Regions from separate parts of the Lactiplantibacillus koreensis genome, predicted to be linked through region 1. Evidence: predicted binding sites of a transcription regulator. Region 1 holds the regulator's gene; the other holds the start of a gene.
The links. Region 1 encodes HrcA, which represses chaperone genes, less so after heat shock. Its sites were predicted from a motif close to TTAGCACTCNNNNNNNNNGAGTGCTAA; they were not measured.
Positions count from the first base shown of each region.

Region 2: a site for HrcA is predicted at 7,245-7,271, ahead of groES (co-chaperone GroES). Genes of this name have one in related genera too.

Region 1 covers NZ_CP027190.1:265,641-281,654, forward strand. The annotation lists gene C5Z25_RS01275 (serine hydrolase domain-containing protein) at 1-848, opposite strand, end outside; gene dnaJ (molecular chaperone DnaJ) at 1,287-2,438, opposite strand; gene dnaK (molecular chaperone DnaK) at 2,543-4,402, opposite strand; gene grpE (nucleotide exchange factor GrpE) at 4,444-5,040, opposite strand; gene hrcA (heat-inducible transcriptional repressor HrcA) at 5,061-6,104, opposite strand; gene budA (acetolactate decarboxylase) at 6,296-7,009, opposite strand; gene ribF (riboflavin biosynthesis protein RibF) at 7,013-8,017, opposite strand; gene truB (tRNA pseudouridine(55) synthase TruB) at 8,032-8,955, opposite strand; gene rbfA (30S ribosome-binding factor RbfA) at 9,068-9,421, opposite strand; gene infB (translation initiation factor IF-2) at 9,449-12,088, opposite strand; gene C5Z25_RS01325 (L7Ae/L30e/S12e/Gadd45 family ribosomal protein) at 12,103-12,408, opposite strand; gene rnpM (RNase P modulator RnpM) at 12,398-12,697, opposite strand; gene nusA (transcription termination factor NusA) at 12,716-13,930, opposite strand; gene rimP (ribosome maturation factor RimP) at 13,950-14,426, opposite strand; gene C5Z25_RS01345 (PolC-type DNA polymerase III) at 14,563-16,014, opposite strand, start outside.
Region 2 covers NZ_CP027190.1:1,903,803-1,919,816, reverse strand. The annotation lists gene C5Z25_RS09225 (YigZ family protein) at 1-602, shown strand, start outside; gene C5Z25_RS09220 (phosphate ABC transporter substrate-binding protein) at 721-1,620, opposite strand; gene C5Z25_RS09215 (glycosyltransferase family 4 protein) at 1,934-3,031, opposite strand; gene C5Z25_RS09210 (APC family permease) at 3,194-5,029, opposite strand; gene groL (chaperonin GroEL) at 5,255-6,880, opposite strand; gene groES (co-chaperone GroES) at 6,936-7,220, opposite strand; gene C5Z25_RS09195 (CPBP family intramembrane glutamic endopeptidase) at 7,411-8,046, shown strand; gene C5Z25_RS09190 (redox-sensing transcriptional repressor Rex) at 8,099-8,755, opposite strand; gene C5Z25_RS09185 (ABC-F family ATP-binding cassette domain-containing protein) at 8,922-10,904, shown strand; gene tsaD (tRNA (adenosine(37)-N6)-threonylcarbamoyltransferase complex transferase subunit TsaD) at 11,012-12,049, opposite strand; gene rimI (ribosomal protein S18-alanine N-acetyltransferase) at 12,062-12,523, opposite strand; gene rimI (ribosomal protein S18-alanine N-acetyltransferase) at 12,516-13,097, opposite strand; gene tsaB (tRNA (adenosine(37)-N6)-threonylcarbamoyltransferase complex dimerization subunit type 1 TsaB) at 13,081-13,806, opposite strand; gene C5Z25_RS09160 (phosphate/phosphite/phosphonate ABC transporter substrate-binding protein) at 14,103-15,149, shown strand; gene phnC (phosphonate ABC transporter ATP-binding protein) at 15,189-15,962, shown strand; gene phnE (phosphonate ABC transporter, permease protein PhnE) at 15,952-16,014, shown strand, end outside.

The sequences.
Region 1 (16,014 bases):
TTTGCCATTTGGGCAGTCGTTTCAGGAGCTTTTGTCGCATAAGTAGGCGTCATTTGCCCCGTCACAGCCTGATAGCCAGTCGTCGCACCTTTGCCTTGACCGTTAATCACGAAACCTGTTTGGTGCAAGTCAAGCTTTTTAATAATCTGTTGGTTGAAAAACGTCTTATAAGATTGTCCCGTAATTTGACGGATAATCCCCGCTAATAATAGAAAGTTTACGGAAGAATAGTTGAAGGTCCCCAATTTTTCCGGTGTAAATGTTAAGTGTTTAACTGCATAATCAACGACTTGTTGTTCATCTAAGGTATCAGTTGAGCCATCCTTTAATCGAAAACCAGTAGTCATATCCAATAATTGCCGGATAGTCGTCGTGCCACCTTTAATAGTTGGATAATATTTATTGACCGGATCAGTTAGCTTCAACTTACCAGCTTGGACTAATCGCATAATACCAACTGCAGTAATTGATTTTTGAATCGACAAAATTTGATATTTAGACGTCGGTCCATTCAATGTTTCCTTTGCCTTATTAGCGTAACCAAAACCCCTTTGATAAATCACTTGGTTATTCTTAACGACTAAGGCAGTCCCCACGAACTGGCTCGTCTTTAAAATTTTTGTGATCTGCGCATTAGCGTTCTTAGTCTTCGAAAATGTAGCGGCTTTAATCTTTTTAGCAATCACCCGCTGCTTTTGAGCTGTCCGGCGTGCTTGCGCCTTTTTTGCGGCAATTTTTTGCTGCTGTGCCTGCTCAACTCGTTTAGTATGGTAATGATAAGCCCCAAAACCGCCACCAATCACACCAATTCCCAATATAATCAATAAAACTAGTTTTAATCGTTTCAAAGTTATTAACTTCCCCATCCGTTAATTTATGATGAATCCTAGCCAACGATTACACTTAGCCTCAATCCTGATTCATCAAGTTCAATAGTACTAGTTTAGCAGGCTAGCTGAATTGAACCCGTTTTGCACTTGAAAAGGATAAAAACTTGCCTGTCCGTCTAATCAAAGGTCGGTTTTGTAACGGTTTTGTAACATTACCGTTAGTTTTAGCGGCACACCTTTGAAAAGTGGCCATTGATTCACCTCCTTGATTAATTCTAGCACCCTTAAATCAGCCACCTGTAATATATCGAAACCGTTTATTGAAAAATCACACGCCAGGAAGGTTAGTTAATAAACAAGCGTCTTTACTTTACGATATCACCCATTTCTTGACACAAAAAAAGTTGAACACTTGCCAGAAGACAAGCCGTTCAACTTAATTTTTAATCATTTAACTTACACGCCACGTAATTTATCAAATAGTGAACTTTTTCCATTACCGGCAACTGTTTTACCACTGGCCTTTGCAAACGTCTTTAAGGCTTCTTTTTGACCCTTATTGAGTTTGGTTGGCGTTTGAATCATAATCGTGACCCGTTCATCACCAGTACCGTTACCACGTAAACGTGGTGCGCCCTTGCCACGTAAACGGAACGTGGTGCCAGTCTGCGTACCAGCAGGGATTTTCATCTTAACATCCCCGTGGACCGTCTTAACTTGCACTTCGTCACCTAACGCCGCTTGGACGAAATCAATTGGCAATTTAAAGTAAATCGTAGCACCATCCCGTTCGAACTCGTCGCTGGGTTCAACTCGGAAGATAATAAACAAATCACCGTAAGGACCACCGTTAACTCCGGATTCTCCTTGATTTTGTAACCGCATCTGTTGGCCTTCTTCAACCCCAGCTGGCACCGTTACTTTAATGGAATGACTTTGTTCAGTATGACCGGCGCCACCACAAGTTGCACATTTGTCTTTGATTTCTTTACCAGTTCCATGACAAACATCACAGACTTGTTGGCTCATCATGCGGCCAAGGGGGGTATTCGTTTGAACTTGAATATAGCCACTCCCTTGACACTTCGAACAAGTCACTGGTGACGTCCCAGGCTTAGCCCCAGAACCACCACAAGTTTCACATTGTTCTTCACGGTTATAGGTAATATTAGTTTGTTTCCCAAAAATGGCATCTTCAAACTTCAACGTCATTTCATATTGTAAGTCCCGACCTTGTTGCGGTGCAGTCGGATTTGGCCGCCGACTACCGCCACCAGCGTTGCCACCGAAGAATGAACTAAAGATATCTTCGAAACCACCGCCACCGCCGCCGAAGCCACCGTAACTTTGACCATTGAAACCGCCAGCGCCACCAAAGCCGCCTTGTTGACCGCCCGTTGAGCCATATTGATCATACTGGGTCCGTTTTTGTGGATCACCTAATGTCTCATAAGCCTCATTGACAGCCTTAAACTTGTCCTCAGCGCCCGCTTCATGATTTAAATCAGGATGATACTTTTTTGAAAGCTTCCGATAAGCTTTCTTGATTTCGTCCTGACTCGCATCTTTCGCAACACCCAGAACCTTATATAAATCTTGTTCTGCCATTGTAACCTCCTAATGATCCTTGATAAAGTCCCATTAATATTAGCATATCTGACACAAAAAGCCAAAGCCGCGCGGCCTTGGCTTTTTGTTGCAACCGATAATGGTTACTTCTTATCCTTATCTTTATCTAAGTCTTCGAAGTCACCGTCAACAGTGTTGTCATCACCGTTTTCCTTGCTTTGATCTGCGGCATCAGCAGCACCGCTATCATCGCCTTGGGCTTGTTGCGTTTGTTGATATAACTTGACTGATAAGTCTTGAACAATCTTGTTCAATTCGTCCTTCTTAGTCTTCATTTCATCAACGTTATTGTCATCTTGAGCTTTCTTCAAAGCATCACGCGCATCTTGAGCTTGTTTAACTTCGTCGTCAGAAACTTTGCCTTTGAGTTCTTTAAGCGTCTTGTCAGTCGTAAAGATTAATTGATCAACTTCGTTCTTCAAATCAACTTCTTCTTTACGCTTCTTATCAGCATCTTCGTTTTCTTTGGCTTCCTTGACCATTTGATCAATTTCTTCGTCAGAAAGACCCGTTGAACTCTTGATAGTAATCTTTTGTTCCTTATTAGTCCCCATATCCTTAGCGGAAACATTAACAATCCCGTTCTTATCAATATCAAACTTAACTTCGATTTGAGGAACGCCACGTGGGGCTGCAGGAATATCAGTTAATTGGAAACGACCTAAGGTTTTGTTGTCAGCAGCCATTGGACGTTCACCTTGCAAGACATGAATATCAACAGCTGGTTGGTTATCAGCGGCCGTTGAGAATACTTGTGACTTGCTAGTTGGAATGGTGGTATTCCGTTCGATTAATTGCGTGAAGACCCCACCCATGGTTTCAATTCCAAGTGATAACGGTGTAACGTCAAGTAAGACCACGTCTTTAACATCACCAGTAATGACCCCACCTTGAACAGCAGCACCTAAAGCAACTGCTTCGTCAGGGTTAATTGAATGATTTGATTCTTTACCTGTCCATTTCTCAACGGCATCTTGAACAGCTGGAATCCGAGTTGAGCCACCGTTTAAGATAACCACGTCCAAGTCAGCAGTTGTTAAGTTTGCGTCCTTCAAGGCGTTTTCAACTGGAATGCGAGTCTTTTCAACTAAATCAGCAGTCAATTCATTGAACTTAGCCCGAGTTAAAGTTTGTTCCAAATGCAAGGGACCACTAGCACCGGCTGAGATAAATGGTAAACTGATTTGTGCTTCAGAAACACCTGAAAGGTCCTTCTTAGCTTTTTCAGCAGCATCCTTTAACCGTTGTAAGGCCATCTTATCTTGTGCTAAATCAACGCCATTATCAGCCTTGAAACTAGCTACTAACCAATCAATAATCTTTTGGTCAAAGTCATCCCCACCAAGTTGGGTATCCCCATTGGTTGATAAGACTTCAAACACACCATCGCCTAATTCCAAGATGGAAACATCAAAGGTCCCACCACCAAGGTCATAAACTAAGATTTTTTCATCTTTGTCAGTTTTGTCTAAGCCATAAGCTAAGGCCGCTGCGGTTGGTTCATTGATAATCCGTTCGATATCTAAACCAGCAATTTTACCAGCATCTTTAGTTGCTTGTCGTTGCGCATCATTAAAGTATGCAGGTACGGTTACAACCGCTTTTTCAACGGTGTCGCCTAAGTAATCTTCAGCAAAACCCTTGATATATTGTAAAATCATTGCTGAAATTTGTTGTGGCGTGTAATCTTTGCCTTCAACGTTTACTTTGTAGCCAGCTTCGCCCATGTGACGCTTGATTGAAGCAACCGTGTTAGGGTTAGTGATTGCTTGCCGCTTGGCAACTTCACCAACTTGAGTTTCGCCATCTTTAAATGCAACAACTGATGGGACCGTCCGGCCGCCTTCAGGTGTTGTGATAATTTTTGGTTCGCTACCTTCAAGAACTGCAACTGCAGAGTTAGTTGTCCCAAGGTCGATACCGATAATTTTATTACTTGCCATAAATTAACAAACCTCTTTTAAATAGTTTTTTTGATTTAATATTATTGCGCCACAACAACCATCGCTGGTCGTAAGGTGCGGTCTTTAAACATATACCCTTTTTGCAACACTTTAACCACCGTTTCAGCTGGTTGGTCATCCGTTGCGGGTACTGTTTGAACAGCTTGATGAATAGTCGGATCAAACGTTGCCCCATCAGCTGAGACTTCGGTAACGTTATTTTTCTTCAAGGCTTCTTGTAAATGACCATAAACCATTTCGACACCCTTCTTCAACTGTTGTGCAGTCTCATCGGTGGCATCGGTGGCTAAAGCCCGTTCCAAGTTATCAAGCACTGGTAACACATCTTTAGCTAAAGTTTGACCATCATACTTAATAATTGACGCTTGTTCCTTCTTAAACCGATTTCGCATGTTCACAATTTCAGCTTGCGTCCGTAATAATTGGTCATCCTTTTGATCTAGTTCTTGCTGCAAAGCTGCGAGTTTTGCATTCGCGGGATCAACCGGCGCTGTCGCCGTATCGGTTTGCGCGTCTGTTTGATCATCAGTTGATGCGGTTTGCTTAGCTGCGGACTGTGCCGTTTGGCTAGCCATCTGCTCATCAGCTTGCTCGCTAGTAGTTGGTTTTTTTGCCAATGATTTCATCTCCCTGTCCGTCACTCATCAAAGTACCGGTAATATTCTAACAGTTTGCGGGCCAGTTCACGCTGGAACGCGCCCATTAAGCCAATCATTCGTGAGTATGGCATGGCGGTCGGTCCAAGCAAGGCAATCATGCCTTGCCCGTGCCGATCAACATCATACGTTGCGGTAATTAGACTATAGTCTTTCAGCAAATCATTGGTAATTTCGTTACCAATTCGTACTTGAATATGCTGACCAGGCGACCCAATCACATTTGCGAGACTGTCGGTCTGATCAAGCAACGAGTACAATGACTGCATTTCCTTAGGATTCTGCATGGTCGTATAATTAAATAAATTTAATTTGCCACCCACATAAAATCGTTCAGAAGCTGCCTTGGACAATACACTGCCAAAGATATCCAGGAACCCGTTGGGATTTTGCAAGTACTGCGATAATTTCAACGGAATTTCTTGCTGTAACTTTGACAAGACGTCTTGTAACGGCAGGCCAATCAATTGGTCATCAATGAAACGGACAACTGGTTCCAGCTCATCACCGGTTAAGTCATTTGGAATTGTAAACGTCTGGTTCTCGACATCGCCGTTATTCGTCACCAAGATCGCCATCACTTGATGATTACCTAGTGGAACTAACCGGAAGCCGCTTAACCGACTGTTTTTTAATTCCGGTCGCAGTGTAAACGTCGTATAACTTGTCAATTGTGACAAAATTTCCGCCGATTGTGCGACAATCTCATCAATTTTATGAAATTCACCACCCAATGAATGTTGGATGACCTTCAAATCGTTGCCGTCAACTTTTTCAGGCTTCAAGATATAATCAACATAATAACGATAGCCTTTAATTGACGGAATCCGACCAGAAGATAGATGCGTTTTGACGATTAGACCTAAATCTTCAAGTTGGGCCATTTCATTACGAATGGTGGCCGAACTAACCTTCATGGGCAGCTCTTGTACTAAGGATTTAGACCCGACCGGGTTACCGCCTTCGGTATAGTCACGGACAATAGCCTTCAAAATTAGGCTTTGTCGTTCAGTTAACGTGATCATCACCTCTTTTTAGCACTTAACTCAATAGAGTGCTAACACAGTTACTAATATAACAACCTCCTAGGTTAAAGTCAAGGGAAGACAAAGTTTTTTAGCAAAATAATTGTTGGACTGCTAATTTAGTCTAGCTAACCACCAAGACCGCAAAAAACCTCGGACCATGGTCCAAGGCTAATGGCAATGATTTCAATTTAGCGTTCTGCCCGATTGATGGCAGAATCAATGGCTTGATTATCAAATGGTTCTTGTAGATAAGCCAGATTGTCAATTGGTAAATGTACCTTAAAGTCTGCAAAACGTTGAACCTTAACCGTCGCTTGGTCAATTTCAAAACCCAAGACATGCCCACCTAACTGATGGTCTTGACTTAAGAAGTGTAAATGAAACCCACCGACTGTCGCCCCCTGAAAAAGCTGTGGCGCAAAGTAGCCAATAATCGTCCCATCGACGGCTTGCCCTTCAAATTCTGGCTGATGGGCCGTAGCCGCTACCAAAGTCTGATAAGGTGGCTGCTGACGTGGGGCGACCCGCGTCTTGATGTGTTTAAACCGGCCATCTACTCGGACTGCTGCAAAAACATTCATTAATTGATAGTCCTTTAACAACTGCTTTTCAAACGCCGCTTGTGTCAGCTCGGCAACAGGACTACTGATCGCTGGCTTTTCAAAATGAACTGAGGCAAATGGTAACGTTTCGGTCGCCGCAATCTCACGAATCTGGCCGTCTTCGCGTGCTTGATAAGCAGTGCCATTTAAAATAATGACCTCACCATCTAACCCATCTAAAGTCCCAATCCCAGTATCACCATGTGTTAACAATTCACCAGCAGTGATCGTCCCCGTATATAACCCTGGCACTAATAACCCTAACGTCCCATGTTGAAAAATCGTATTTGTTGCTACCATTTGCTAGTCCTCCTCATCGTGCACGTTCGCTGCAACAGCTGACCATAATCTCGGTTTGGCCTGAAACGGGTGACTCGCATAATAAGCCCGAGTCGCCTGTTCATCACTCTTTAGCTGGGTAACTAAACCGGCCGCATCTTCAAACTTCACTTCGCCACGCATCCGATGACCCCAGCGAATCACTAAAGTTTGGCCGTAAATATCGCCAATAAAATCTAACAAATAAATTTCAACGGTAATCGGCCGATCTTGACCAAAGGTGACATTGTGACCAACTGAAGCCATCCCCATCACCCACTGTGAGCCAACTTGAACCATCGTGGCATAAATACCAATACCAGGTACTCGGGTATTGGTATTATGCGCAACATTTGCCGTTGGAAAGCCCAACGTTCGCCCACGAGCTTCACCGTGAACAACCAGCCCCGTCGTTTCATATTGATAACCTAATAATTCATTAGCTTCATCAATTTGACCTAAATCCAGCGCTGTTCGAATCCGGGTCGAACTAATTTTAGCTTGTGCATCAATTTTTTTGGGCACCTCAATAATGTCAAATCGACCCTGCGCATAGGAACTTAAAAGCGTCATATTTGCAATCGACGCAGGACCATACGTATAGTCAAAACCAGCAACCACTGTCTCTGCATGGAGGCCAACAATTAATTGATCCACAAAGACTTGGGGCGGTAATGCCCCGACAGTTGCATCAAAATGTAAAACGTACAATAAATCAACGTCTAATTCTGACATCAAAGCGGCCTTTTGCTCAATGGTCGTCAAATAGCGCACTTGTTGTGGGTCTGTCTTTTGAAAAACAACGGAGGGATGCTGATCAAACGTCATCACTGCAAGCCGGGCACCTTGTGCTTGAGCTGCTTTTCGTGCCGTTGCCACCACTTGTTGATGGCCCTGATGTACACCGTCAAAAAAGCCGAGTGCCAGAACAACTGGCCCAGCTGGAATTTGACCAGTGACATCAGGATAAGTTAAATTAATCACCTGCATGTCAAAAAAACTCCTTAATTTACCGAAAACATTTTAAATGGTTTATAACGTTGTTCGGCCTCACGATAACCATATAGACATTTTAGACTGCCTTGGTAGGTCAATGCAACCAACGTGTCTGCATTAGGGGCTTTTTGTTGGCCTTCATCAGCCGTTAAAAAGGCCCCATTCCGTACACGTTCCCATTGAGCAGCCGTCAGCGCCACTTGTGGATACTGCGTTAAAGCTCGATCAATGGGTGCTAATAAGTCATCAGCGGTCCCTGCTTCAACTTGAGCCGCAATTTCTTCAAAAGTAACGGTTTGATCCAGTGTAAAACCACCACTTTTTAAACGCGTTAAATCACTCATCACTGCGGGGACGCCTAGCTTTTTTCCAACATCGACCGCCAGAGTTCGAACGTAAGTCCCCTTACTACAAGCCACAGTAAAATAAACCGTCTGCGTTTTAGTCGTCTCATCATAAGTCGCGGCTTGACGTTGCTTGAAGCTAGCGATTTCAATCTGCCGTTCTGGCCGTGCAACTGTCTCACCATGCCGCGCATAATCATACAATCGCCGACCATTCACTTTCACCGCTGAAAACATTGGCGGGATTTGGGTGATGGTACCCGTCATTTGTGCTAAAGCCGCATCAATTTCGGCCGCCGTAAACGGCTTAGTGATCGGTGTTCTTGCGACCTCTTCACCATCTAAATCTTCTGTTGTCGTCGCAAAACCAAAGGTAATACTCCCTTGATATTCTTTGCCAGAAGCGACTAAAAACTGTACAACTTTGGTCGCATTACCGATACATATTGGCAACACACCATCTACACTCGGATCGAGGGTGCCAGAATGGCCCACTTTTCTAGTTTGATATAATCTACGAATTTTGGCAACGCAGTCAAAACTAGTCAGACCACGGGGTTTATATAATGGTAAAATTCCGTTTGGCATTATTTTTGCTCCTTAAAATTAACTCTGTTCAGTATACCACACCATTTGACCGCCAAAAAAGCGTCGCCAATCCACATGGATTTGGCGACGCTTTTTAAGGTTGATGTCTTGCTTAATCTTGACGTTTCAAGTTATTAATTAATTGATCAATATGACTCCCATATTGAACGGAATGATCCCGCTCAAAAGTAAGTTCAGGCGTCTTATAAATACTGAGACGTGACCCTAATTCACTCCGAATCAGCCCCTTCGCTTTTTCAAGCCCCGCAGCCGTCTTCGCATCATCTGATGCTTTATCAGATAAAATACTGTAGTAAATCGTTGCTTGCTGTAAATCTCCCGTTACCGTTACACCGGTAATCGTTAACCCAGCCACGCGTGGATCCCGAACTCGTTTCAATAAAATGTCATCGACTTCACGTTGAATCTCTTGCTCTAGTCGACCGACTCGATAATGTTGTGCCATCGCTAATGCACCTCCGTTGGCGTCCGTTTATTCAACCGGAACTTCCTTCATGACATAAGCTTCGATAACATCGTTAACACGAATATCGTTATAGTCTTCAATCCGTAAACCTAATTCAAAGCCTTGCTTAACTTCCTTAACGTCATCTTTGAACCGCCGTAAGCTGGCTAACTTGCCATCATAAATAACGACGCTATCACGGATAACTCGAACACCAGAATCCCGATGGATAACCCCATCAGTGACCATCCCACCACCGATTGTACCAATCTTAGAAACCTTATAGATTTCACGAATTTCGGCTTGACCAGTGATTTTTTCTTCGTAAGTTGGTTCGAGCATGCCCTTCATCGCACTTTCGATTTCGTCGATTGCGTTATAAATAACTTGATGCAATCGAATATCGACATCGTCAGTATCAGCTTGGGACTTGGCTTGTGGCGTTGGCCGTACATTGAACCCGATAATGATAGCGTTACTTGCTTCTGCTAAAGCGACATCACTTTCGTTAATGGCCCCAACTGCGGTATGGATAATATTGACCCGCACGCCTTCAACTTCAATCTTCCGTAAACTACCCGCTAAGGCTTCCACAGAACCTTGAACATCCGCCTTAATAATGACGTCAACTTCTTTAATTTCACCTTGTTTCATTGAATCAAACAAGTTATCCAACGTAACGTGTGCAGTTTGCTTCCGTTCATCCATTAAAGCTTGTTTAGCCCGTTGTTCACCAGCATCACGCGCTGTCTTTTCGTCATCGAAGACCACGAAACGATCACCCGCTTCAGGAACATCACTTAACCCAGTAATTTCAATTGGTGTTGATGGAATGGCTTCTTTCAGACGTCGGCCTTGATCATTAGTCATCGTCCGTACACGACCATAGGTATTCCCAACAACAACTGGGTCCCCAACATGCATCGTCCCTTGTTGAACTAACAAGGTTGCTGTTGAACCTTTACCACGATCCAAACTAGCTTCTAGCACTGAACCAGCCGCATTTTGTTTCGGATTAGCTTTTAATTCTAAGACTTCTGCTTGTAATAAGATCATGTCCAATAATTCATCCAAGTTCTTACCGAATTTAGCTGAGATTTGAACAAAAATCGTATCGCCACCCCAGTCTTCAGAAATTAACCCATATTCAGTTAATTGTTCCATGACATGGTTAGGGTTAGCACCCGGCTTATCAATCTTGTTAACCGCCACAATAATTGGCACCTTGGCAGCCTTCGCATGATTAATCGCTTCGATTGTTTGTGGCATAACACCATCATCAGCAGCCACAACTAAGACTGTAATATCGGTAATGTCAGCACCACGCGCCCGCATTTCTGTAAAGGCCGCATGTCCAGGTGTATCCAAGAATGTAATTGGTTTGCCAGCATGTTTGACTTGGTAAGCCCCAATTGCTTGGGTAATCCCACCAGCTTCACCAGCGGTAACATGTGTATGCCGTAACTTATCAAGCAACGTTGTCTTACCATGATCGACGTGACCCATAACCGTAACAACTGGTGCTCGTGTTTCTAAGTTTTCAGTATTGTTGTTTTCATCATCGAAGAACTTATCTAAGTCGGTGACATCCACTTGGACTTTTTCTTGCGCATTGATGCCGTAATCAGCTGCTAAAACTTCAATCGTGTCCTTATCTAAGGATTGGTTTTGGTTAACCGCAACCCCTAACATGAACAACTTCTTGATAATTTCAGCTGGTTCGCGATGCAAAATTTTACCCAAATCTTGGGCATTCATCCCGATTGTATAAATCAACGTTTCTGGCAATGGCCGGTCTTTACGAACTGAAACTGGCTTGTTGCTAACTTGACGAATCCGTTGATTCTTACGGCTTTGTTTCTTATTACGACGACGATTGTTATTCCCGCCACGATAACGACTATTACTGTTATTTAAACCGCCACCAAAGCGCCCGCTACCATTACGGCTGCTGTTATTGTTGTTGCTGCCGCTAGTAGTTCGATTGCTGTTACTGGTCCGATTAGAACTCGTTGTTGAACGGTTACTGCTGGTGTTGGAACGGTTTGAGCTGGTCGTTGACCGATTTGAGCTAGTTGTTGATCGGTTAGTATTATTGCTAGTACGACTCGAGTTATTCGATGAGCTCCGCGAGTTAGTCGTACTGTTTGAGCGATTAGCTGAGTTGCCATTGCTCCGGTTAGTGTTATTACTCGTCCGGTTGTTAGTCGTATTAGAACGACTAGCATTACCGTTACTCCGGTTGCTATTAGTTGTATTTGACCGTGAACTTGATGGCCGTGAGCTAGTTGAACTAGTCCGACTACTGTTGTTACTACTCCGGTTTTGACTACTACTACTGTTACTGCTACTATTATTAGTTTTGTTATTATTTCGATTATTATTCAAAGAATCACCACTCTGTTGATGACGCGAGTTGGATTGCTGCTGGTTAGCAGTTCGTGTCACACTTTTGGCTTCAGTTTTTGAAGCCGGACTGGTTGCCCCAGTCGTTGTAGATTTCGGATTGGTAGCAGTGCGAGCGCCTTTTAATTGCCGCTCTTCATTGTCACCGAGTGTCGACATATGATTTTTGACGGAGAATCCCAACTGTTGTGCTTGCGCAATCAACTGTTTACTTGGGATATTTAGCTCCTTCGCTAATTCATAAATTCGCTTTTTCCCCATATCTTCACCCTCCTTTAACTAGTCATGATCGCTACCATCTTCCGCGCAAACCCCCGGTCGGTAATCGCATAAACCGTACGTTGATTACCGGTTGCCGTGTTCATTTCCGCTTTTGTAAACGTATCGATCACTGGTACATCATAAAATTGGGCCTTATCATGAAACTTCTTAGCAGTCGTGGGACCGGCATCACTGGCAATAAAGACCAATTTTGCCGATTGGTTACGAATTGCGGCTAGGGTTAATCCTTCACCTGCAATTTGTTTTCTGGCACGCCTTGAAAGACCCAGTAGGTTTAAACAAGCTTGATTAGGCGTCATCACCGAACAATTCCTTTCGGGCTTGTTGATGATCAACATATGCCACTAAATCATCATAGAAAGCGGCGTCCACTTTAATCCCAAAAGCCTTATCAAAAGTCTTTTGCTTTTTAGCCTGCTCAGCAATCTTAACATCTAGTGCGATATAAGCGCCACGACCCGGATTTTTACCGGTCGGATCAACAGACACTTCATCTTGCTTGTTTTTAACAACCCGGACTAAGTCTTTTTTTGGATGCATCTCACCCGTTACAATATCTTTGCGTAACGGCACTTTTCTTTTTTTCATATCCCGGACCTCCTCTAATTACGCCTCATCACTCGCTGAAGGGTGCGGATCATCAGCTACCGTTGCGGTAACGTCTAAGTCGTCATCATCAGAAATTGATGGTTCAACTGGCGCAGCACTGTCAGCAACCACGTCGATTTCAGGTGCGTCGGGGGTAACTTCAGGTGCTACTTCAGCTGGCTTTTCATCCATTATATCAGAAGCTTCGGTTTCAGATTTAATATCAATCTTAAATCCAGTTAATTTTGCAGCCAAGCGGGCATTTTGCCCCCGTTTACCGATTGCCAATGACAATTGATAGTCCGGTACAATCACTGTACAGCCACGTTCATTTTCAGGATCAAAGATAACATCCAAAACCTCAGCTGGATTCAAGGCATTAGCAATAAAGACCGCCGTATCATCCGTCCATTCCACAATGTCCATGTTTTCGCCGTGAAGCTCGTTAACAATGGTTTGGACCCGTTGACCCTTAGGACCGACACAAGTCCCCACAGGATCAACATTAGGGTTATTAGAACGAACCGCAACCTTTGCCCGATCGCCAGCTTCACGAGCAATCGAAACAATCTCAACAATCCCATCAAAAATTTCAGGAACTTCTTGTTCGAATAATCGCTTCAATAAATCCGGAGCAGTTCGTGAAACGAAGACTTGAGGCCCTTTAGCAGCATTCTCAACCTTCGAAACATAAACCTTAATCCGATCATGAATACGATAAGTCTCACCAGGTAATTGATCCGCACGGCTCATAACAGCTTCAACTTTACCTAAGCTGACATAAACAAACCGGTTATCTTGGCGTTCAACTTCACCAGTGACGATTTCATTTTCGTATTGGCTGTATTCATCAAAGATAATCCCACGTTCAGCTTCGCGTACCCGTTGCATAATAACCTGTTTAGCGGTTTGGGCAGCAATCCGACCAAAGTTTTTAGGCGTGACTTCAAACCGAATATCATCGCCTAATTCGTAAGCCCGGTTAATTGCTAGGGCATCTTGCAAACTAACTTCCAAACGGGAATCAAACACATCTTCCACGACTTCTTTAACCGCATAAACATGAATATTACCTTTAATTTGATCAAAGTCAACTTCCACGTTTTGGGCTTGTCCGTAATTACGCTTATAAGCTGAAACTAACGCCGCTTCTAAGGCTTCAATGACGACTTCTTTTTTGATGCCTTTTTCTGATTCAAGGGTGTCTAACGCCCCTAATAATTCCTTACTCATGTGTAAACTCCTTTGCTAACTAGAACTTAACCGCTAATCGGGCCTGTGCAATTTGTTGCCGATCAATGGTAATGGTCTTGTGCCGCGTTTTATCTAAGTAATCAATGGTCAAAGTGGTTGGGGTAACTGCTTTTAAGTCGCCTTCAAAGATTTTTTTACCATCTAATTTTTGATATAAGCCAACGTGGACGTATTGTCCAATCGCCATTTCGTAATCGGCTTCTTTTTTCAAAGGCCGTTCAGCACCCGGTGAGGACACCTCCAAGAAATAGGCTTGTGGAATTGGGTCTGGATCTATTGTATCTAATTTTTCACTTAATTCATCACTAACCATTGCACATTCTTCAATGTTAATGCCACCTGGTTTATCGATATAGATTCGCAAGTACCAACTTTGGCTCTCACGAACAAATTCAACATCGACTAATTCAAACTGATGGGCAGTCACAATCGTTTGTGCCAAAGGTTGAATGGTCTCAACAACAGTATTGCTCACGTCTACGCCTCCTATCCAGATTAGTCCAATAAAAAGAGTGAGCATCGCTGCTCACTCGTTAACGAGTTTTAAAATACACTCATATATTACCATAATTGGACTAAATCCGCAACTCTACGCTGTTTTAACGTCACAATTAGAAGAGTGAAAGTTGGTTTTCATCAGGCAAGCCTTCTAAAACCCCATTTTCAGTCATAAAGTCAATTAACGTCTTCGAAACTTTACCCCGTTTAGACAAGTCTTCCTTTGATAAGAATGGCTTATCTGCCCGAGCTGCCACGATTTGTTTGGCCACGTTAAGCCCTAATCCAGGCACTGATCGGAATGGCGCAATCAATGTTTTACCATCAATTAACCAATCAGAAGCATCCGACTTGTCTAAATCAACCATCGAAAAGTTGAACCCCCGTTCAAGCATTTCATTGGCTAATTCCAACACCGTCAATAGATTTTTTTCCTTCGTTGACGCATCCATACCTTTATCAGTAATCGTCTTCATTGCGGCCTTCACAGCTTCTTTGCCATGAGCCATCGCAACTAAGTCAAAGTCATCAGCCCGGACTGAGAAATAGGCTGTGTAATAAATCAGTGGGAAATAAACTTTGAAATATGCGACTCGTAACGCCATCAAAATATACGCCGCCGCATGGGCCCGTGGGAACATATACTTAATCTTCAGACAGGATTCAATATACCAGTCAGGAACATCAGCATCTTTCATCGCTTGTTGCCAATCGTCAGGAATCCCACGTCCTTTTCGCACGTGCTCCATAATCTGAAATGACATATCTGACTCCATCCCATAATGAATCAAGTCGGTCATGATATTATCCCGACAACCAATAACCTCAGCTAAAGTGACGGTCCCATCCTTAATCAATTCTTCAGCGTTTCCTAACCAAACATCCGTCCCATGAGAAAGGCCCGAAATCTGTAATAATTCGTTAAAGGTCGACGGATGAGTCTCTTCTAACATGCCACGAACAAAACGCGTCCCAAATTCTGGAATTCCTAAGGTCCCGGTCTTGGAAAAGATTTGCTCTGAAGTCACCCCAAGAACTTCCGGACTCGAAAAAATCTTCATAACATTTGGATCAACCGGTGGAATACTTTCCGGATTAACCCCCGATAAATCCTGGAGCATCCGAATCATAGTTGGATCATCATGGCCTAAAATATCAATTTTTAAAATATTATCATGAATCGAATGGAAATCAAAATGGGTCGTTTGCCAAGCTGCACTCTGATCATCCGCGGGATACTGAACCGGCGTAAAGTCATAAATATCCATGTAATCTGGAACAACAATAATCCCAGCCGGATGTTGACCAGTCGTTCGTTTGACCCCAGTCGTCCCTTTCGCCAACCGATCAATTTCGGCATTCCGCAACGTTTGATTGGTATCCCGTTCATACGCCTTCACATAGCCATAACCCGTTTTGTCGGCAACCGTCCCAATCGTCCCAGCTCGATAAACATTTTTTTCACCGAACAAGACTTTCGTATAGTTGTGGGCAATTGGCTGATAGTCACCTGAAAAGTTCAAATCAATATCAGGGACTTTATTCCCGTAAAATCCTAAGAACGT
Region 2 (16,014 bases), 860 kb from region 1:
TTGAACAAACGATTAAAAAATCACGTTTCATTGTTCATCTTTACCGGCTAACTGATGAAACCATGGTTCAAGCTAAACTAGCCGCTGTTCGCGCTGAAAACCCGAAAGCCAATCATCATTGCTTTGCCTATCTGCTCGGCGCCGATGATCATATTCAACGGATGAGCGATGATGGCGAACCGGTTGGCACAGCTGGCGTACCAATTTTAGAAGCCTTAAAGTTGAATCAAGTCCACGATGTTTTAGCCATCGTCACCCGTTACTTTGGTGGCATTAAATTAGGAGCTGGCGGCTTAATTCGGGCCTATAATGGTACTCCTGCACAGGCTATCCAACAGGTTGGCAAAGTGCAACGAATCTTGCAAACTAGGTTAGCCATTAAGATTGGCTACCATCAACTAGATCGTCTTAATCATTATCTCAGTCAACAAAAGCTCGTCACGCTCACAACTGATTATGGCGTTGGTATCAGCTTAACGATTGCCGTTGACAGCAATCAATTAATGGCAACTCAAACTGACCTCACTAACTTATTAAGTGGCCAAGCCACCTTTACGAATCAAGGTGAACAATTTAACGAAGTTCCGGTTAAAATGACCTAAGACCACCAGTATTTTCCACATTTTAGCTATCAACCTTTTATTCTCTCGGCATACAAAAAGGCTGTAAAACCAATTTGGTTTCACAGCCTTTTTAGTTTACTTAAACCCTACACAACGGTTATTTCAAAGTGCTAATTTCACCCGAAACACCCCGGTCAACCTTCATTGAAGTCAATGGAATATAACCTAATTTCTTAACTAAACTACCTTGAACATCCTTTGAAGTCATATAGGTCAAGAAGGTCTTCAATTCACCAGTTGGTTGTCCCTTAGTATACATATGTTCATACGCCCAAATCTTCCACTTATTATTGGCAACATTCGCTTCAGTTGGTTTAACGTTATCAATTGATAGTGCTTCAACATCCGTCTTAACATATGAAAAGGCTAAATAACTAATTGCCCCCGGCGTGGTCGAAACAATTTTTTGTACGGTCCCATTCGAATCTTGTTCTTGGCTAGTCGCAACTTTAGCGTTATCTAGTCCCCATTTTTCGAAAGTTGCACGCGTGCCACTACCTTGGGCTCGGTTAACCACGGTAATTTTTTCGTCTTTACCACCGACATCTTTCCAATTGGTTACTTTACCCTGGAAAATTTGAACAAGTTGCGCCTTCGAAACATTAGTCACACCCGCATCTTTATTGACAACTGGTGCCATCCCAACAACAGCAACTTTATGATCAACTAGACCTTTAGCATCTAATCCTTTTTGTTCTTGTGCAAATAAATCAGAGTTACCGATATTGACTGAGCCCTTGGCCACTTGACTCAAACCAGCCCCAGAGCCACCGCCCTGCACATTAATCGTCACATTAGAATGAGCATTCTGGAACGTTTGTCCAGCCTGTTCAACTAATGGTTGCAACGCGGTTGAACCAGTCGCCACAATCTTAGTAGTCTTAGCCTTACTGCTACTACTGGTAGCCTTAGTACTAGTTGCCGAACTACTCCCACAACCAGCTAATAAGATGGTCATTGTTACGGCTAGCGCCCCTAATGTCACTGCTTTTTTCATAATCGAAACTCCCCTTTTTAATTTTGACTGTCATAATTAAAGCAATCAATGCGGCTAAATCAAAATAGCAAGTCTGGGTAGGAAGTGCTAAATGTGATACGAGCATGATCACCGTTTGATTTGAACAGTTCATTGATTGCTATTGGAACAGTTTCAATACTACCGTTCCTTTGTAAATTCAGAATAACGATTATGTAAATCCCTTGTATTGTTTTCGTAAAGGCTATTTAAGTAAACTTAGCTGCTGCTAAAAAAATAAACAGATTGGCTCACCATTACTGGTCAACCAATCTGTAAAAAATCAAGCCTTTAATTAATGATTACTCTTAGACGTAAAGCGTGCCACTGTTCGCTTAATCCAATTAAGCAAGGGTTGTCGATGATCCCCAGCCAGACCAATGGCTTCAACAAACAGTTCTAGTCCTAGCAATAACCCAATCGTTAATAAAATCGATCCGCCAATTGATGAGATTGGGTAAAGCAACGAAATAAACGAAAAAATCAGGGCAATCCCATAAATCACCATGACGGTTTGCCGATGGGTTAAGCCTAATTGCATTAACCGATGGTGAAGATGGTGCTTATCCGCCTGCGAGATTGGCTTTTTGTTTAAAATCCGGCGAATCATCGCATAAACCGTATCCGTAATCGGGACCCCTAAAATCATTACTGGAATCCCCACTGAAATTAAAGTGACATTCTTTAGACCAAATAGCGAAAATACGGCCGTCATAAATCCAATAAACAACGACCCAGTATCTCCTAAATAAATACGGGCCGGAAAAAAATTATAGGGTAAAAAACCCAGCATTGCCGCTACTAATGTAAAAATCAATAGGGACACAAACGTATTAGCGTTTAAGAAGAAGAAGCCAATCACCCCAGTAGTACTCAGAGCAATAATTGAAACCCCGGTGGCTAACCCATCCAAGCCATCAATTAAATTGATGGCATTCGTAATGGCTAAAATCCACAGTAGCGTAATTGGCAAACTCATCCAATGAAAGTGAATTAAACCAATAAACGGGAACGTAAACGTTGTCATCTTAATGCCACCAATGAAGTAAACCTCTAAGGCCGCTAGCGTAATTCCTAACATCTTTTGACGCGGTTTTAATTCAAAAATATCATCAATAATCCCAGTTGCTAAAATAATCACTTCGCCACCCAATAATGCAAAAAACAAGCGACTTGGAAATTGGTGCATCAAATAGAGCATGGTGGTCCCAATGGTATAGGCGATAAAAATGGCAAGTCCACCCATAGTTGGCATTGAAATTTTATTGACTCGGCGACTGTTCGGTTTATCGACTGCCCCAATTTTAAACGCAAGTTTTCGCACAAACGGCGTTAAGATGGCCGAGATCATCATTGTCGCCATTAAACAGACTAAGATTTCAAATTTAATCATTTGCGCGCAACCCCTCTCTCATTACTTATTGATAATTATACAAATCTCTGTCGGCCTTGACAACTTGATTCAATGAAACTTAGGAAAGGCAACACATTTCATTCACAATTTAGCCAAAAACGACGCGGTAAATGGCCAAGCCATCACCGCGTCGTTAGCTAATTACTCTTTTAAGTGATAATTATACGTTGAAACAATAATATTTTCACGCGAGTTCAAAACTGCTCGCAATCGTAAACTCGTTTGGTTATGCAAAATATTCTGCCAAGGCTTTTTCGGCACAAATTGTGGCACCAAAACCGTGGTTGAAAAATTACGTTCCGCCGCCCGCTTCGCAATCACATCGCAAAAACGTAAGGTAGGCGTTGCGATGGACCGATAAGATGAATGAATATCCACAAATCGAACATCTGGGAAAGTCGACTTAAACTCAGCCGCTGTCTTATGCTCTTTTTCAGGATTTTCATCAAACGACACATGCATGGCAATCACATAATCACCAATCGACCGGGCATAATTAACCGCTGCAGCCGTCACTCGTGTCACATTCGAAACCAAGACGATGACTGTCGCACCATCATAATCATATAACTCCGCTTTTTCTTTAGCAATCACCCGTAACTGGGCAGCAACGCGATTATAATGCACATGAATCCGATAGAACATATACAGTAAGAGTGGCATCACAATTAAGTAAGGCCAGACGTTGCCAAAATGTAAGGCAAATAAGAAAACAACTAATACTAAAGAAATTAAGGCGCCTAACAAGTTAACGGCCGCCTTCATCCACCACCATTGGCCTCGTTCACGTAACCAATGGATAATCATACCAGATTGCGATAAGGTAAACGGCACAAAGACTCCGACTGCATATAGCGGAATCAGCAAGGTCGTTTTCCCATGGAAAATAAAAATCAACGCAATCGCGCCAACCGCTAGGGAGATAATCCCATTGGAATACCCTAACCGATCACCACGGTCCATATAGGCATGCGGCAAAAACTTATCTTTAGCTAAATTGTAAGCTAGCACTGGAAAGGCTGAAAAACCTGTATTGGCAGCAACTGCTAAAATTAACGCCGTTGCTAATTGTAACAAGTAGTAAAACAAACCATGTCCAAATACTGCAGCCCCAATTTGTGATAAGACCGTATTACCAGCCTGTGGTTTAATGCCTAAGAAATAACTCAAGTAAGTAATCCCACCAAAGAAAACTGCCAAAATAATTGCCATAATCGCTAACGTATTGGCAGCATTACGCCGCTTTGGTCGTTTAAAATTAGGCACCGCATTACTAATGGCTTCCACCCCAGTTAACGATGATGACCCCGATGAAAAAGCACGGAAGAACAGCACTAAGGTCATCCCCTGCACAGGTGCGCCCATTGCCGCTGACGCATGATAATCTAAGTTACCACTGGCAATATTCATAATTCCCCACATGATCATCCCAACAATCATAATAATAAAGAAATACACGGGGAAAGTTAAGAACGCCGCAGATTCACGCATTCCACGTAAATTTAAAGCCATAATAGCTATTACAATTAACACCGAAATCAAAACTTGGTAGTGCCCCAACGCTGGCACCGCCGACGTAATAGCTTCGGTTCCAGAAGTTACAGAAACTGCCACAGTCAACATATAATCAACCAACAACGACCCCCCAGCAACTAACCCTGCTGGTCGGCCCCAGTTCGTACTTGCAACCACGTAAGCCCCACCACCAGATGGATAGGCTCTAATGATTTGTCGATAAGACATCGTAATGGCAAATAACAAAATTAAAACTAAAGCTGCCACATATAATTGATACATCAAAGCTGCCGCTGACAAAGTAATCAAGACAGTCGTAATCTGCTCAGTACCATAAGCCACTGATGAAAGCGCGTCTGAGGACAGCAGCGCCAGTGCCTTGAACTTAGTGAGTGCTTGCCCACCCTCATCCATGGTTTTTAACGGTTTACCAATTAGCAACCGTTTTAAATAACGCCACATGCTAATAACTCCTTTATCCACAAAATAATTATTTTCAAGTAAGTGATAAGTCAAACTAGATTTTACTACTTTAAATTAGTAAATACTACACGTTTCGACCATCACATTATTTTTTTTGCTGTTACTCACAGAACTCACAGCCATTTAGTTGCGTCCCCAGCTGATTCCAGTAGTCGACCATAAAAAAACACCTACTCGACTGAGTAGGTGTTTTGAACAGCAAGCTTACATCATACCGCCCATACCTGGGTTTGGTGCTGCAGGTGCTGCGGGTGCCTCTGGAGCTGGCTTTTCAGCAACAACGGCTTCAGTCGTTAATAATAACGCTGAAACTGAAGCAGCATTTTGTAATGCTGAACGAGAAACCTTGGTTGGGTCCACGATTCCGGCAGCAATCATGTCGCCCCATTCGTTAGTTGCAGCATTGAAACCAACGCCTGGCTTTTGTTCCTTAAGCTTTTCAACGATAACTGAACCTTCTAAACCAGCATTTTCAGCAATTTGCCGAACTGGTTCTTCAAGTGCGCGCTTAACAATGTTAATCCCAGTTTGAACATCACCGGTTTCTTTCAAAGCATCAACGGCTTTGATAACATTAACAAAGACAGTCCCACCACCAGGTACGAAGCCTTCTTCAACGGCAGCACGGGTCGCATTCAAAGCATCTTCAATCCGGTACTTACGTTCTTTTAATTCAGTTTCAGTTGCGGCCCCAACACGGACAACGGCAACTCCGCCAGCTAATTTAGCTAAACGTTCTTGTAATTTTTCTTTGTCGAAATCAGAAGTGGTTTCAGCAATTTGGTTACGGATAAATTCAACCCGTTCGCTGATGGCATCTTTATCGCCGGCACCTTCAACGATAGTCGTGTTATCTTTGGTAACTGTTACTTTGTTAGCTTGACCTAATTGATCGATAGTTGCATCTTTCAATTCAAGACCCAAGTCATCAGTAATGACAGTCCCACCAGTTAATACCGCGATATCTTGCAATTGTTCCTTACGACGATCGCCAAAACCAGGTGCTTTAACCGCAACCACGTTGAAAGTCCCACGCATTTTGTTTAACACTAAGGTTGGTAAAGCTTCGCCAGAAATGTCATCCGCAATAATTAACAATGGCTTGCCTTGTTCCACAATAGATTGTAGTAATGGCAAAACATCTTGGATGTTAGAAATCTTTTTGTCGGTAATTAAAATGTAAGGATTGTCTAAATCAGCTTCCATTTTATCGTTATCGGTAACCATGTATTGTGATAGGTAACCACGATCAAATTGCATACCTTCAACCACGTCCAAGCTAGTATCAACACCACGTGATTCTTCAATGGTGATAACGCCATCATGACCAACTTTTTCCATGGCTTCCGCAATCAACTTACCAGTTTCTTGGCTAGCTGAAGAAACGGCTGCGATTTGCGCAATATCTTCTTGCGTCTTAACTTCATGGGCCATTGAATGCATGGCGTCAACAGCAGTCTTCGTTGCAGCTTCAATCCCGCGACGAATCCCAACTGGGTTAGCCCCAGCAGTGACGTTCTTCATGCCTTCGTTGACGATTGATTGAGTCAATACCGTTGCGGTAGTGGTCCCATCACCGGCAATATCGTTAGTTTTTGAAGCGACTTCAGAAACTAACTTAGCACCCATATTTTCGAAATGATCTTCAAGTTCGATTGCCTTAGCAATCGTAACCCCATCATTAGTAATGGTTGGTGAGCCGTATGATTCTTCCAATACAACGTTACGACCCTTAGGACCTAAAGTTGATTTAACAGTGTTAGCTAATTGGTCAACACCTTTGAGCATTGCTGAACGTGCGTCTTCAGAGAATTTTAATTCTTTAGCCATTATTTGTATTCACCTCATAAATAAATTTTGTTTTAATTACTATCAGTTAAATGGATTAGTCTTCAACCGCGACAATATCTTTTTCGTGTAAGACTAGATAAGTTGACCCTTCATACTTAACTTCAGTACCTGCGTACTTGTCAAACAATACTTGATCGCCGACTTTCACGCTTGGTGCAACCTTTGAACCGTTATCTAAAATCCGGCCATCAGATACAGCAACAACCTTACCACTTTGTGGCTTTTCCTTAGCATTGTTGGCAATAACAATACCACCAATCGTTTGTTCTTCTTCTGCTTGTTGTTGTAAGATGACACGATCACCTAATGGTTTTAACACGTGAATCCCTCCATTTATTCTTTTTTAGCACTCACAAACATCAAGTGCTAATCACAAAGATAACTATATCATTTTAATTTAAGAATGCAAGTTATTTGTCAATAATTAGTCAAAGAAAGTCAAATCGATTATAATGAACTTACTTAAGTCAAATCTGACTCGAAATTTTATTGTTAAAGGACGTGAGCTAATGGCTAATCGACGCCAATCGCTGACGGTTTTAATCGTCTATTTTATTATCTATGCCCTACCCACTTTATTAGCCCAAGGATTTCATCAGCTTGGATCTTGGATTTTCTTAATTCAAACCTTGGATTACTTACTAGGCGCTATCATCTTAGTATGGCTCGCCTGGCGAACTAAAACGCCTAATGCTGTCGAACAACAGCCTAAGAATTGGGTCAGTACGGTTCTATGGGGGCTTATCGGAGTCGTCTTAGTGCTTGCCGGTCAAGTCGTTATTCTACGCTTGACACAACTGCTCGGCCAGTCAACGGCCTCGGCCAATACCAACACGTTACTCACCATTGGCCAGAAATATCCCTTCTTCTTACTGGCAGTGCTCGTTGGGGCGCCAATTATGGAAGAAATCGTCTTTCGTAAAGTTATCTTCGGTAACCTAACGACGGTTACTGGAACAGTCGGTGCCGCTGTTATTTCTAGTTTACTATTTAGTTTTGCTCATGCGGATGGACACTTAATTTTATATGCCTTTATTGGACTCCTCTTTTGTTGGCTGTACCGGCACACCGGTCGCATTCAAACCTCAATGATTGCGCATATTTTGATGAATGTTGTCGCAGTCTTACCTTTATTTTTAACTTAGAATGACTAAAAGACGCAACCATTTTTTGGTTGCGTCTTTTGCTAACTAAATATTATTCAGCTGATTTATCGCCAAGCTGTTCCCCATAATGTTCAATGAAATAAATTAAGGTTTGCAATTCATTCGTTAAATCAACATTTTGAACCCGAATAGTCTCAGGCACTGAAATGCGTAACGGCGTAAAGTTCATAATCCCTTTAACGTTAGCATCAACTAGTTCATCCGTAACGTCTTGAACGACTGAAGTTGGCACCGTTAAAATGGCAATCTCAATTTGTTGTTCAATTAATTGTTTCTTTAATTCCGCCATTGGATAGACGGGAACGCCGCTTTGAACCGTATTAGCGATTGATTCGTTAACATCAAAAGCTGCTGAAATACGGACATTGCTATTTTTATGAAAATTAAAATTAAGTAACGCATGACCCAAATTTCCGACCCCAATCAAGGCCACGTTAGTCAACGTATCTTGATTTAAAATTTTCTTAAAAAATGCCAAGAGCTTTTCAACATCATAGCCATACCCGCGTTTGCCTAATGCCCCAAAATATGAAAAATCTCGTCGAATCGTAGCTGAATCAACTTTAACTGCTTCTGACAGCTCCGTTGACGAAACCCGTTTCTTGTCAGCATCTAATAAAATGTTCAAATACCGATAGTATATCGGTAACCGCTTGGCCGTTGCCCGTGGAATTTTTGTTTCTGCCATTTGACGACCCTCCTTATCAAAAGTTTGTGAATTTGCTGACACTATTCTAGCATAACAGGCCACTTTGTGAAATAATATTTACTTATTATTCCCTTTCACTAGGGCTAACAACGACAATATGCTACAATTATTTGACGAATCCACCTCGAAAGGAGTTTAAAAAAACGTGATTTTACTACAAGTACAACAAGTCATGCGGCGTTTTGGCGCTGATGTCTTGTTCGATAACGTACAATTAGATATTCAAGACCATGCGCGCGTCGCCTTAGTTGGTCGCAACGGTGCTGGTAAATCAACCTTATTAAAAATGATTGCCGGTGAAACCGTTCCTGACGAAGGTCAAATTTCAATGCGTAAAGGCTTAACCATCGGCTATTTGGCTCAAGATCAAGGCTTAAACAGTGCCCATACGATTTGGGAAGAAATGAGCAGTGTCTTCGCTGAACTACATCAACTAGAAGCTCAAATGCACCGGTTAGAAGCCCAATTAAGTGATCCTGAAGTTATTGCTGATGACCCGACTTACCAGCAAACACTAAAGACCTATGACCAGGTTCAAACTGAATTTCAACAAAAAAATGGTTACGGTTACCAGGCTGAAATCCGGGGTGTTTTGCATGGTTTTCAATTCAATGCTGATGTTTATGACAAATCCGTTACTGAGCTATCGGGAGGCCAAAAAACTCAGCTGGCTCTCGCCAAACTACTATTAGAAAAACGTGATTTACTCATTTTGGATGAACCAACCAATCATTTGGACGTTGAAACGCTCACTTGGCTCGAAAGTTATCTTCAATCCTACACGGGCGCCTTGCTAATTGTGAGTCATGACCGCTACTTCTTAGATCGGGTCGTCAATGAAGTCTACGATTTATCTCATCATGAAATGGTACATTATACCGGTAATTATGATCAATATGTCCAACAAAAAGCGGCTCGCATTCAAGCGGAATGGAAGCATTATGAAAAACAACAGACCGAAATCAATAAATTAGAAGACTTTGTCAATCGGAATATCGTACGAGCCTCAACCACCAAGCGGGCCCAATCACGACGAAAACAACTCGAAAGAATGACGCGTTTGGACCGCCCCGAAGGTGATGAAAAAACCGCCCACTTTGGCTTTCATGCAGCCAAACAGAGTGGCAACATTGTCTTAACTGTCAAAGATGCGGCGGTTGGCTATCAAGATCAAATCTTGTCATCACCGGACACATTAAATATCAAAAAACATGAAGCAATTGCCATCGTGGGTCCCAATGGGATTGGTAAATCAACCCTTCTGAAAAGTATTCTAGGTCAAATTCCATTTATTAAAGGGCAAGCGGTCTTTGGCACCAATGTCGTTACCGGTTATTACGATCAGGAACAAAAAAATTTGCATGCTAAAAAAACCGTCCTTAGTGAACTTTGGGACGAACATGCTACCACTCCCGAAAAAGATATTCGAACCATTTTAGGTAGTTTCTTGTTTACTGGTGCCGATGTCGATAAATCAATCGGTTCCTTATCTGGGGGCGAACGGGCACGCTTACTGCTGACCAAGTTAGCCATGGAAAATGACAACTTTTTAATCCTAGACGAACCGACCAATCACTTGGATATTGACAGTCGTGAGGTATTAGAAGTTGCGCTTAACGATTTTGACGGGACCCTCTTATTCGTCTCACATGACCGTTATTTCATTAATCAAGTTGCCACCAGTGTTGTTGAAGTGTCCCCAACTGGCACGGAACTGTTCTTAGGTGACTATGATTATTATATTGATAAAAAGCAAGAACAAGCTGAGTTAGCCGAATTGGCAGCTAGCGAGGCTGCAGCTAATGACGCAATTAACGCAGCTACAGCCATTAGTGAAGCCGGTACGCCGGTGACCCAGTCCAAGGGACAACAAACCTATCAAGCCAGCAAACAACAACAACGGACTAAGCGTAAGTTAGAACGTTCAGTTGCCGCGCTAGAACAACAAATGAGCGACTTAGAAACTAAGGCTACAGAAATTCAAGAACAAATGTCCCAACCAGCCGTCTTTGCTGATGCGACAAAATTACAAGAATTTCAACAACAATTGGAACAAGTTAACGCAGCACACGAACAAGCTGAAAACGACTGGACTGAACAAGCTGAAGCCTTGGAAAACCTAGCTTAATATAAAAGACCGATACTAAAACAATCACTGCAAGAATTCACAACTTCTTGCGGTGATTGTTTTAGTATCGGTCATCGAGGGTGTCAAAATGTATCCCCACTCATTTTTTAGTGGACCATATTGGGCATCCAATCAAATTCTAAGCTAGGATCAGCATTTAACGTTGCATCACCAAATTGCTGGTGTTGATATTGCACATAAGCAGCTGCGCCAATCATGGCCCCGTTATCACCACATAATTTTAAAGGTGCTAATAATAATTCAGTGTTCGGAAACTTGGTTGGCAGAACTTTTTGTAACCGTTCACGTAGTCCTTGATTAGCCGCAACTCCACCAGCCAATACCAATTGTTTAACGGGATACTTTTCTAAAACGCGCATCGTCTTGCTCGTTAAAACATCAACCACACTAGCTTGAAAACTAGCCGCTAAATCATTCTTATCCAAAGTTTCACCAATCTGATCGGCATGATGAACCGTATTGATAAAGGCACTCTTTAAGCCACTAAAACTAAAGTCAAAGTTATCTTCATCAATCATGGCACGTGGAAATTTGAACGTATCTTGGCCTTGATGAGCCATTTCGTCGATTACTTTTCCAGCTGGATAGGGCACACCTAAAACGCGACCGATTTTATCATAAGCTTCACCAGCCGCATCATCTCGGGTTTCACCGATGATTTCAAACTGACCGTCCGCTTGCATATACACCAATTCCGTGTGCCCACCGGAAACGAGTAACGCCATTACCGGAAATTCAAAAGGCTTAATAAACCGGGCTGCATAGATATGCCCGGCCATATGATTAACTGGAATTAAAGGTAAATGATGGGCATAGGCCACCGTTTTAGCCGCATTTACTCCGACCAACAATGCGCCCACTAAGCCTGGACCGTACGTCACTGCAACAGCATCTAAGTCATCATATGTGACCTTAGCTTCTGTTAATGCCGCTTCAATGCATAAGGTAATTTGTTCAATATGATGGCGACTAGCAACTTCTGGCACCACACCACCGAATCGTTTGTGACTATTAATTTGAGTCGCAATCACGTTTGACAGAATCGTTTGTCCATCCGCAATCACGGCAACACTCGTTTCATCACAACTAGATTCAAAGGCTAAAATTAAATTTTGCTTTTCCACGCGTTATCATCCTCAATTAATAATTTTTCGCATAATTAATGCATCTTCACGCGGTTGCTGATAATACGCCTTCCGCGTCGATAGTTTCGAAAAACCACACCGAGCATATAACCGTTGCGCAGTGTGGTTACTATCACGAACTTCTAAAAAAACCTGACTAGCTATGGGTAACTGGCGTAAGACGGTCTGCAACATGAATGTCGCATGGCCTTGGCCTTGATAGGCAGGCACAATGGCCACATTAGTAATTTCAACTTCATCCAACACTATCGTCAAACTGATAAATCCAATTGGTTGCCCCCTCACCACTAAGAGCTGATAAAGTGATTGGGGCATTGCCAAATCTGCTGCAAAAGTTGCTAACCGCCAAGGCGCACCTTGAGGATAAGCTAACTGGGCTAACTCATAACACAGCTTAGCTACAGCTGATTCAGTTGCATAAACCGAACTGGCAATTAACTGCCGCTCAGTCATTAGCAGTGGCTACCGGTAAATGATACGTCATATCAAGCGCATCCTCATGATCACCAAAATAATACCGTTTCTTGATGCCGGTCTTTTCAAATCCCAAACTAGTGTATAAACGTTGTGCGTTCACGTTACTAGCCCGAACCTCTAAGGTCACCGTCCGATAATTTAAATACCCAGCTCGTTCAATCATCGTTGTCATCATGTACCGACCCAACCCTTGATTTTGAAAATCAGGATGAACGGCAATATTCGTAATATGCGCATCTTGACGCCGATCATCAAAAGCACATCCACAAAAGGCACACAGCCGATCTTCATGACGCATAACAATATAAAAACGACCACTTTGACGACGCAGTTCAGTCTTAAAGGCGTTTTCGTCCCAAGGGGTCTTGCCCGCATAAACGGCGCGCTCAATGGCTAACATCTCTGGGACATCTGTAATCAGGGCCCGCGAGACATAGTACCCGGTCGGACCAACTTGCACAACGTGATTATCAATCGTCATTATTTTTTGACGGCGTTGACTACGGTTTTTCGTTACTCTCTGAAAGTACTGCTTAAATCTTCTCAACATATGGGGCATGGTCCTCTTTCGGATGTTTGGCTAGCCATTCGCGTTCTGCTTGCGTTAGCCGTAAGTAATTGGGCACAAAATTGTGTAGCTGTTGCACAGGAGTGGCCGTTAAGCCTAATAAACCAAGTACAGCTGCTTGCGGTAAATCTAATTGTGGTTGGGCGCGAACAAACCGATCACCAAGTTGCGCACTGAGCGTCGCTTGCGTTATTGCCACATCCGCACCAATAAAGACAATTGATTCTTGATATGCGATTAATTGTTGACACCACTCGGTTACACTCACATGCTGGTCTGCAATCACCGACACTGGTCGTTGATGCACAATCCGATATAATCCCGTAAATAAATTATCACGTCGGGCATCAAACACAGGTACCACTAATTGTCCTTCTTCAACCACATTGCCAGCCAAAGCCGCAAGACTAGAAATACCTACCAGTTCTTTATCTAACGTATAGGCTAGTGTCTTGGCAGTCGTGACCCCGATTCGTAATCCGGTATATGACCCGGGTCCCTTGGCCACTACCACGCGATCCAATGCCGCTGCGGTTAAGCCCGCCTGCGTGATTGTCGCTTCAATAATTGGTAATAACGTACTACTATGATTGCGACCAACATTAGTTGTCGTTGTGGCAAGAACTTTAGTGTCCTCTAAAACAGCCACGCTTAACGGTCGGTTGGACGTATCAATTGCCAACACCTTCATAATTTTAAAAAGCTCCTCATTTTGAATTACTTCACATATCTTATCATAATTTGCTTACTTTGAAAGCTATCCCTTTGTTTTCAAGTGACTCATAAGCAAATCATCAACTTTTTACAAAAAATATAATCTTAGCACCACTCAATCCCCTGATTTCCTCCCTAAATATTTACGATGTAATTAATCGGTAAACTTCATTTACATAACTTATACGTATTATTCACCGATACTTGTAAACACCTTTACATTCACTTGATATGCTACACAGGTAACTAAATTACTTGGAGGTATTTGAAATTATGTCAAAGATTAGTAAGTCACTTTTAGGGGTTTCAATGATTTCAGTTTTAGGGTTAGGCTTAGCCGGTTGTGCTAGTGGCACTAGTACTAAGAAAAGTAGCAGTGCCAATAAAGGGACTATTTCTGTGGTCTTCTATCCTAATGAATCTGCTAAAAGTTTTTCTGGCTCACGAGCAGCTTTGAAAAAATCCATCGAAAAAGTCACCGGTAAGACAGTCCAATTACAAACAACCACTGATTATAATGTTGCGATTCAAGCCATTGCTTCAGGTAAAGCTCAAGTTGCTTACATGGGCGCCAATGGTTATATCCAAGCCAACCACCTTAGCAAAGATGTGCAACCTTTTGCCGCCCAATCTGATGCCAAAGGCACTTTAAAAGACGCCTCATACAATTCTTACCTAATGGTACAACAAAAAGACGCGCACAAGTACCAAGTCGACGGCAAATATAGCATAAAAAATGTCAAAGGCAAACGGATGTCCTATGTTTCCAATAGTTCCACTTCCGGTTTCTTAGTACCAACCGCTGAATTAACACGCGAATTCAAGATTAAGAGTAAGGACAAAGATACCTTAACTCAAAATGGTGAATTCTTCAGTAAAGTCCTTTACGGCGGCTCTCATCAAGGTTCTGCTGTGAACTTAATCAAGGGCGATGTTGACGTTGCAGCCTTTGATGATACTGACTTAATGCCATACCTCAAAGTGACTAGCGGTTCATGGAATAAGCTTGGCTCAACTTTTACTGTTAAAGACGATGCGGCAGCACCATTCGATACCCTTAAGGGTCAACAAGTCGTCGACATCGCAAAAATGCCCGTACAACAAGGACCATGGGTTTACAATACGAAGACACTCAGCAAAACTGACCAAAAGAAGATTGCGGATGAATTCACTTCAAAATCTTTTGCTCAAAATAAAGCCATTTTCTCAGCACCTGGTGCTAAAACACCAAAATTATTCCCTAAGCAATCTAACAAATCACAATTAGTTAAGGTTAATGATAAATGGTATGCCCCAACCCATAAACTAGTTGGTTATTAAACCACTCAGTATCTAATAAGCATCATGAAAGGAACTGCTATGCTCAAAGTAATCCAATTAAATAAAACTTACGGTCAAAATAAACACTCGCTTAAAGGCGTTAATTTTACAGCTCAACCCGGTGAAGTTACGGCCATCATTGGCCCATCCGGAGCTGGTAAAACAACTATTTTACGGAGTGTTAACCAATTAATCCGTGACGACAGTGGCCAAATTCTACTTGATGATCAAGACATTCGCCAAGCTAATAAATCAGAACTACGCCGTATTCGACATCACATTGGGATGATTTTTCAAAATTACAACCTCATCGAGCCATTAACGGCTTTAGAAAATGTCTTACATGGTCGTTTGGGTGCTAAATCGACTTTAGCTGGCATGTTGGGACGTTACACCGACGCTGAAAAAGCCGAAGCTTTAGCTTTATTAACCGAAGTTGGTCTCAAGGAATATGCTTATCAACGCTGTGATCAGTTAAGCGGTGGTCAACAACAACGCGTTGGAATTGCTCGAGCTTTGATGCAGCATCCTAAAATGATTTTATGTGATGAACCAATTGCCTCTTTAGATCCTAAATCGACACAAATTGTGATGGATATTTTACGTCGGTTAGCCAAGGAAAAACAACTCATCATTCTCATTAATCTCCATCAAGTCGATATTGCAACCGCCTATGCTGATCACATTATTGGCATTAATAGCGGTGAAATTGTCTTTGAAGGTGCTAGTCAAGCCGTTGACGATGCTATCTTACAACGAATCTATACGCAAGCTAAAAAGCCTGAATCGACGGTGAGTGCTCATGAAAACTAACTTTCAATCACCACAACAATTTTTCCGTCAACGTCGGTTACGACTATTCGTT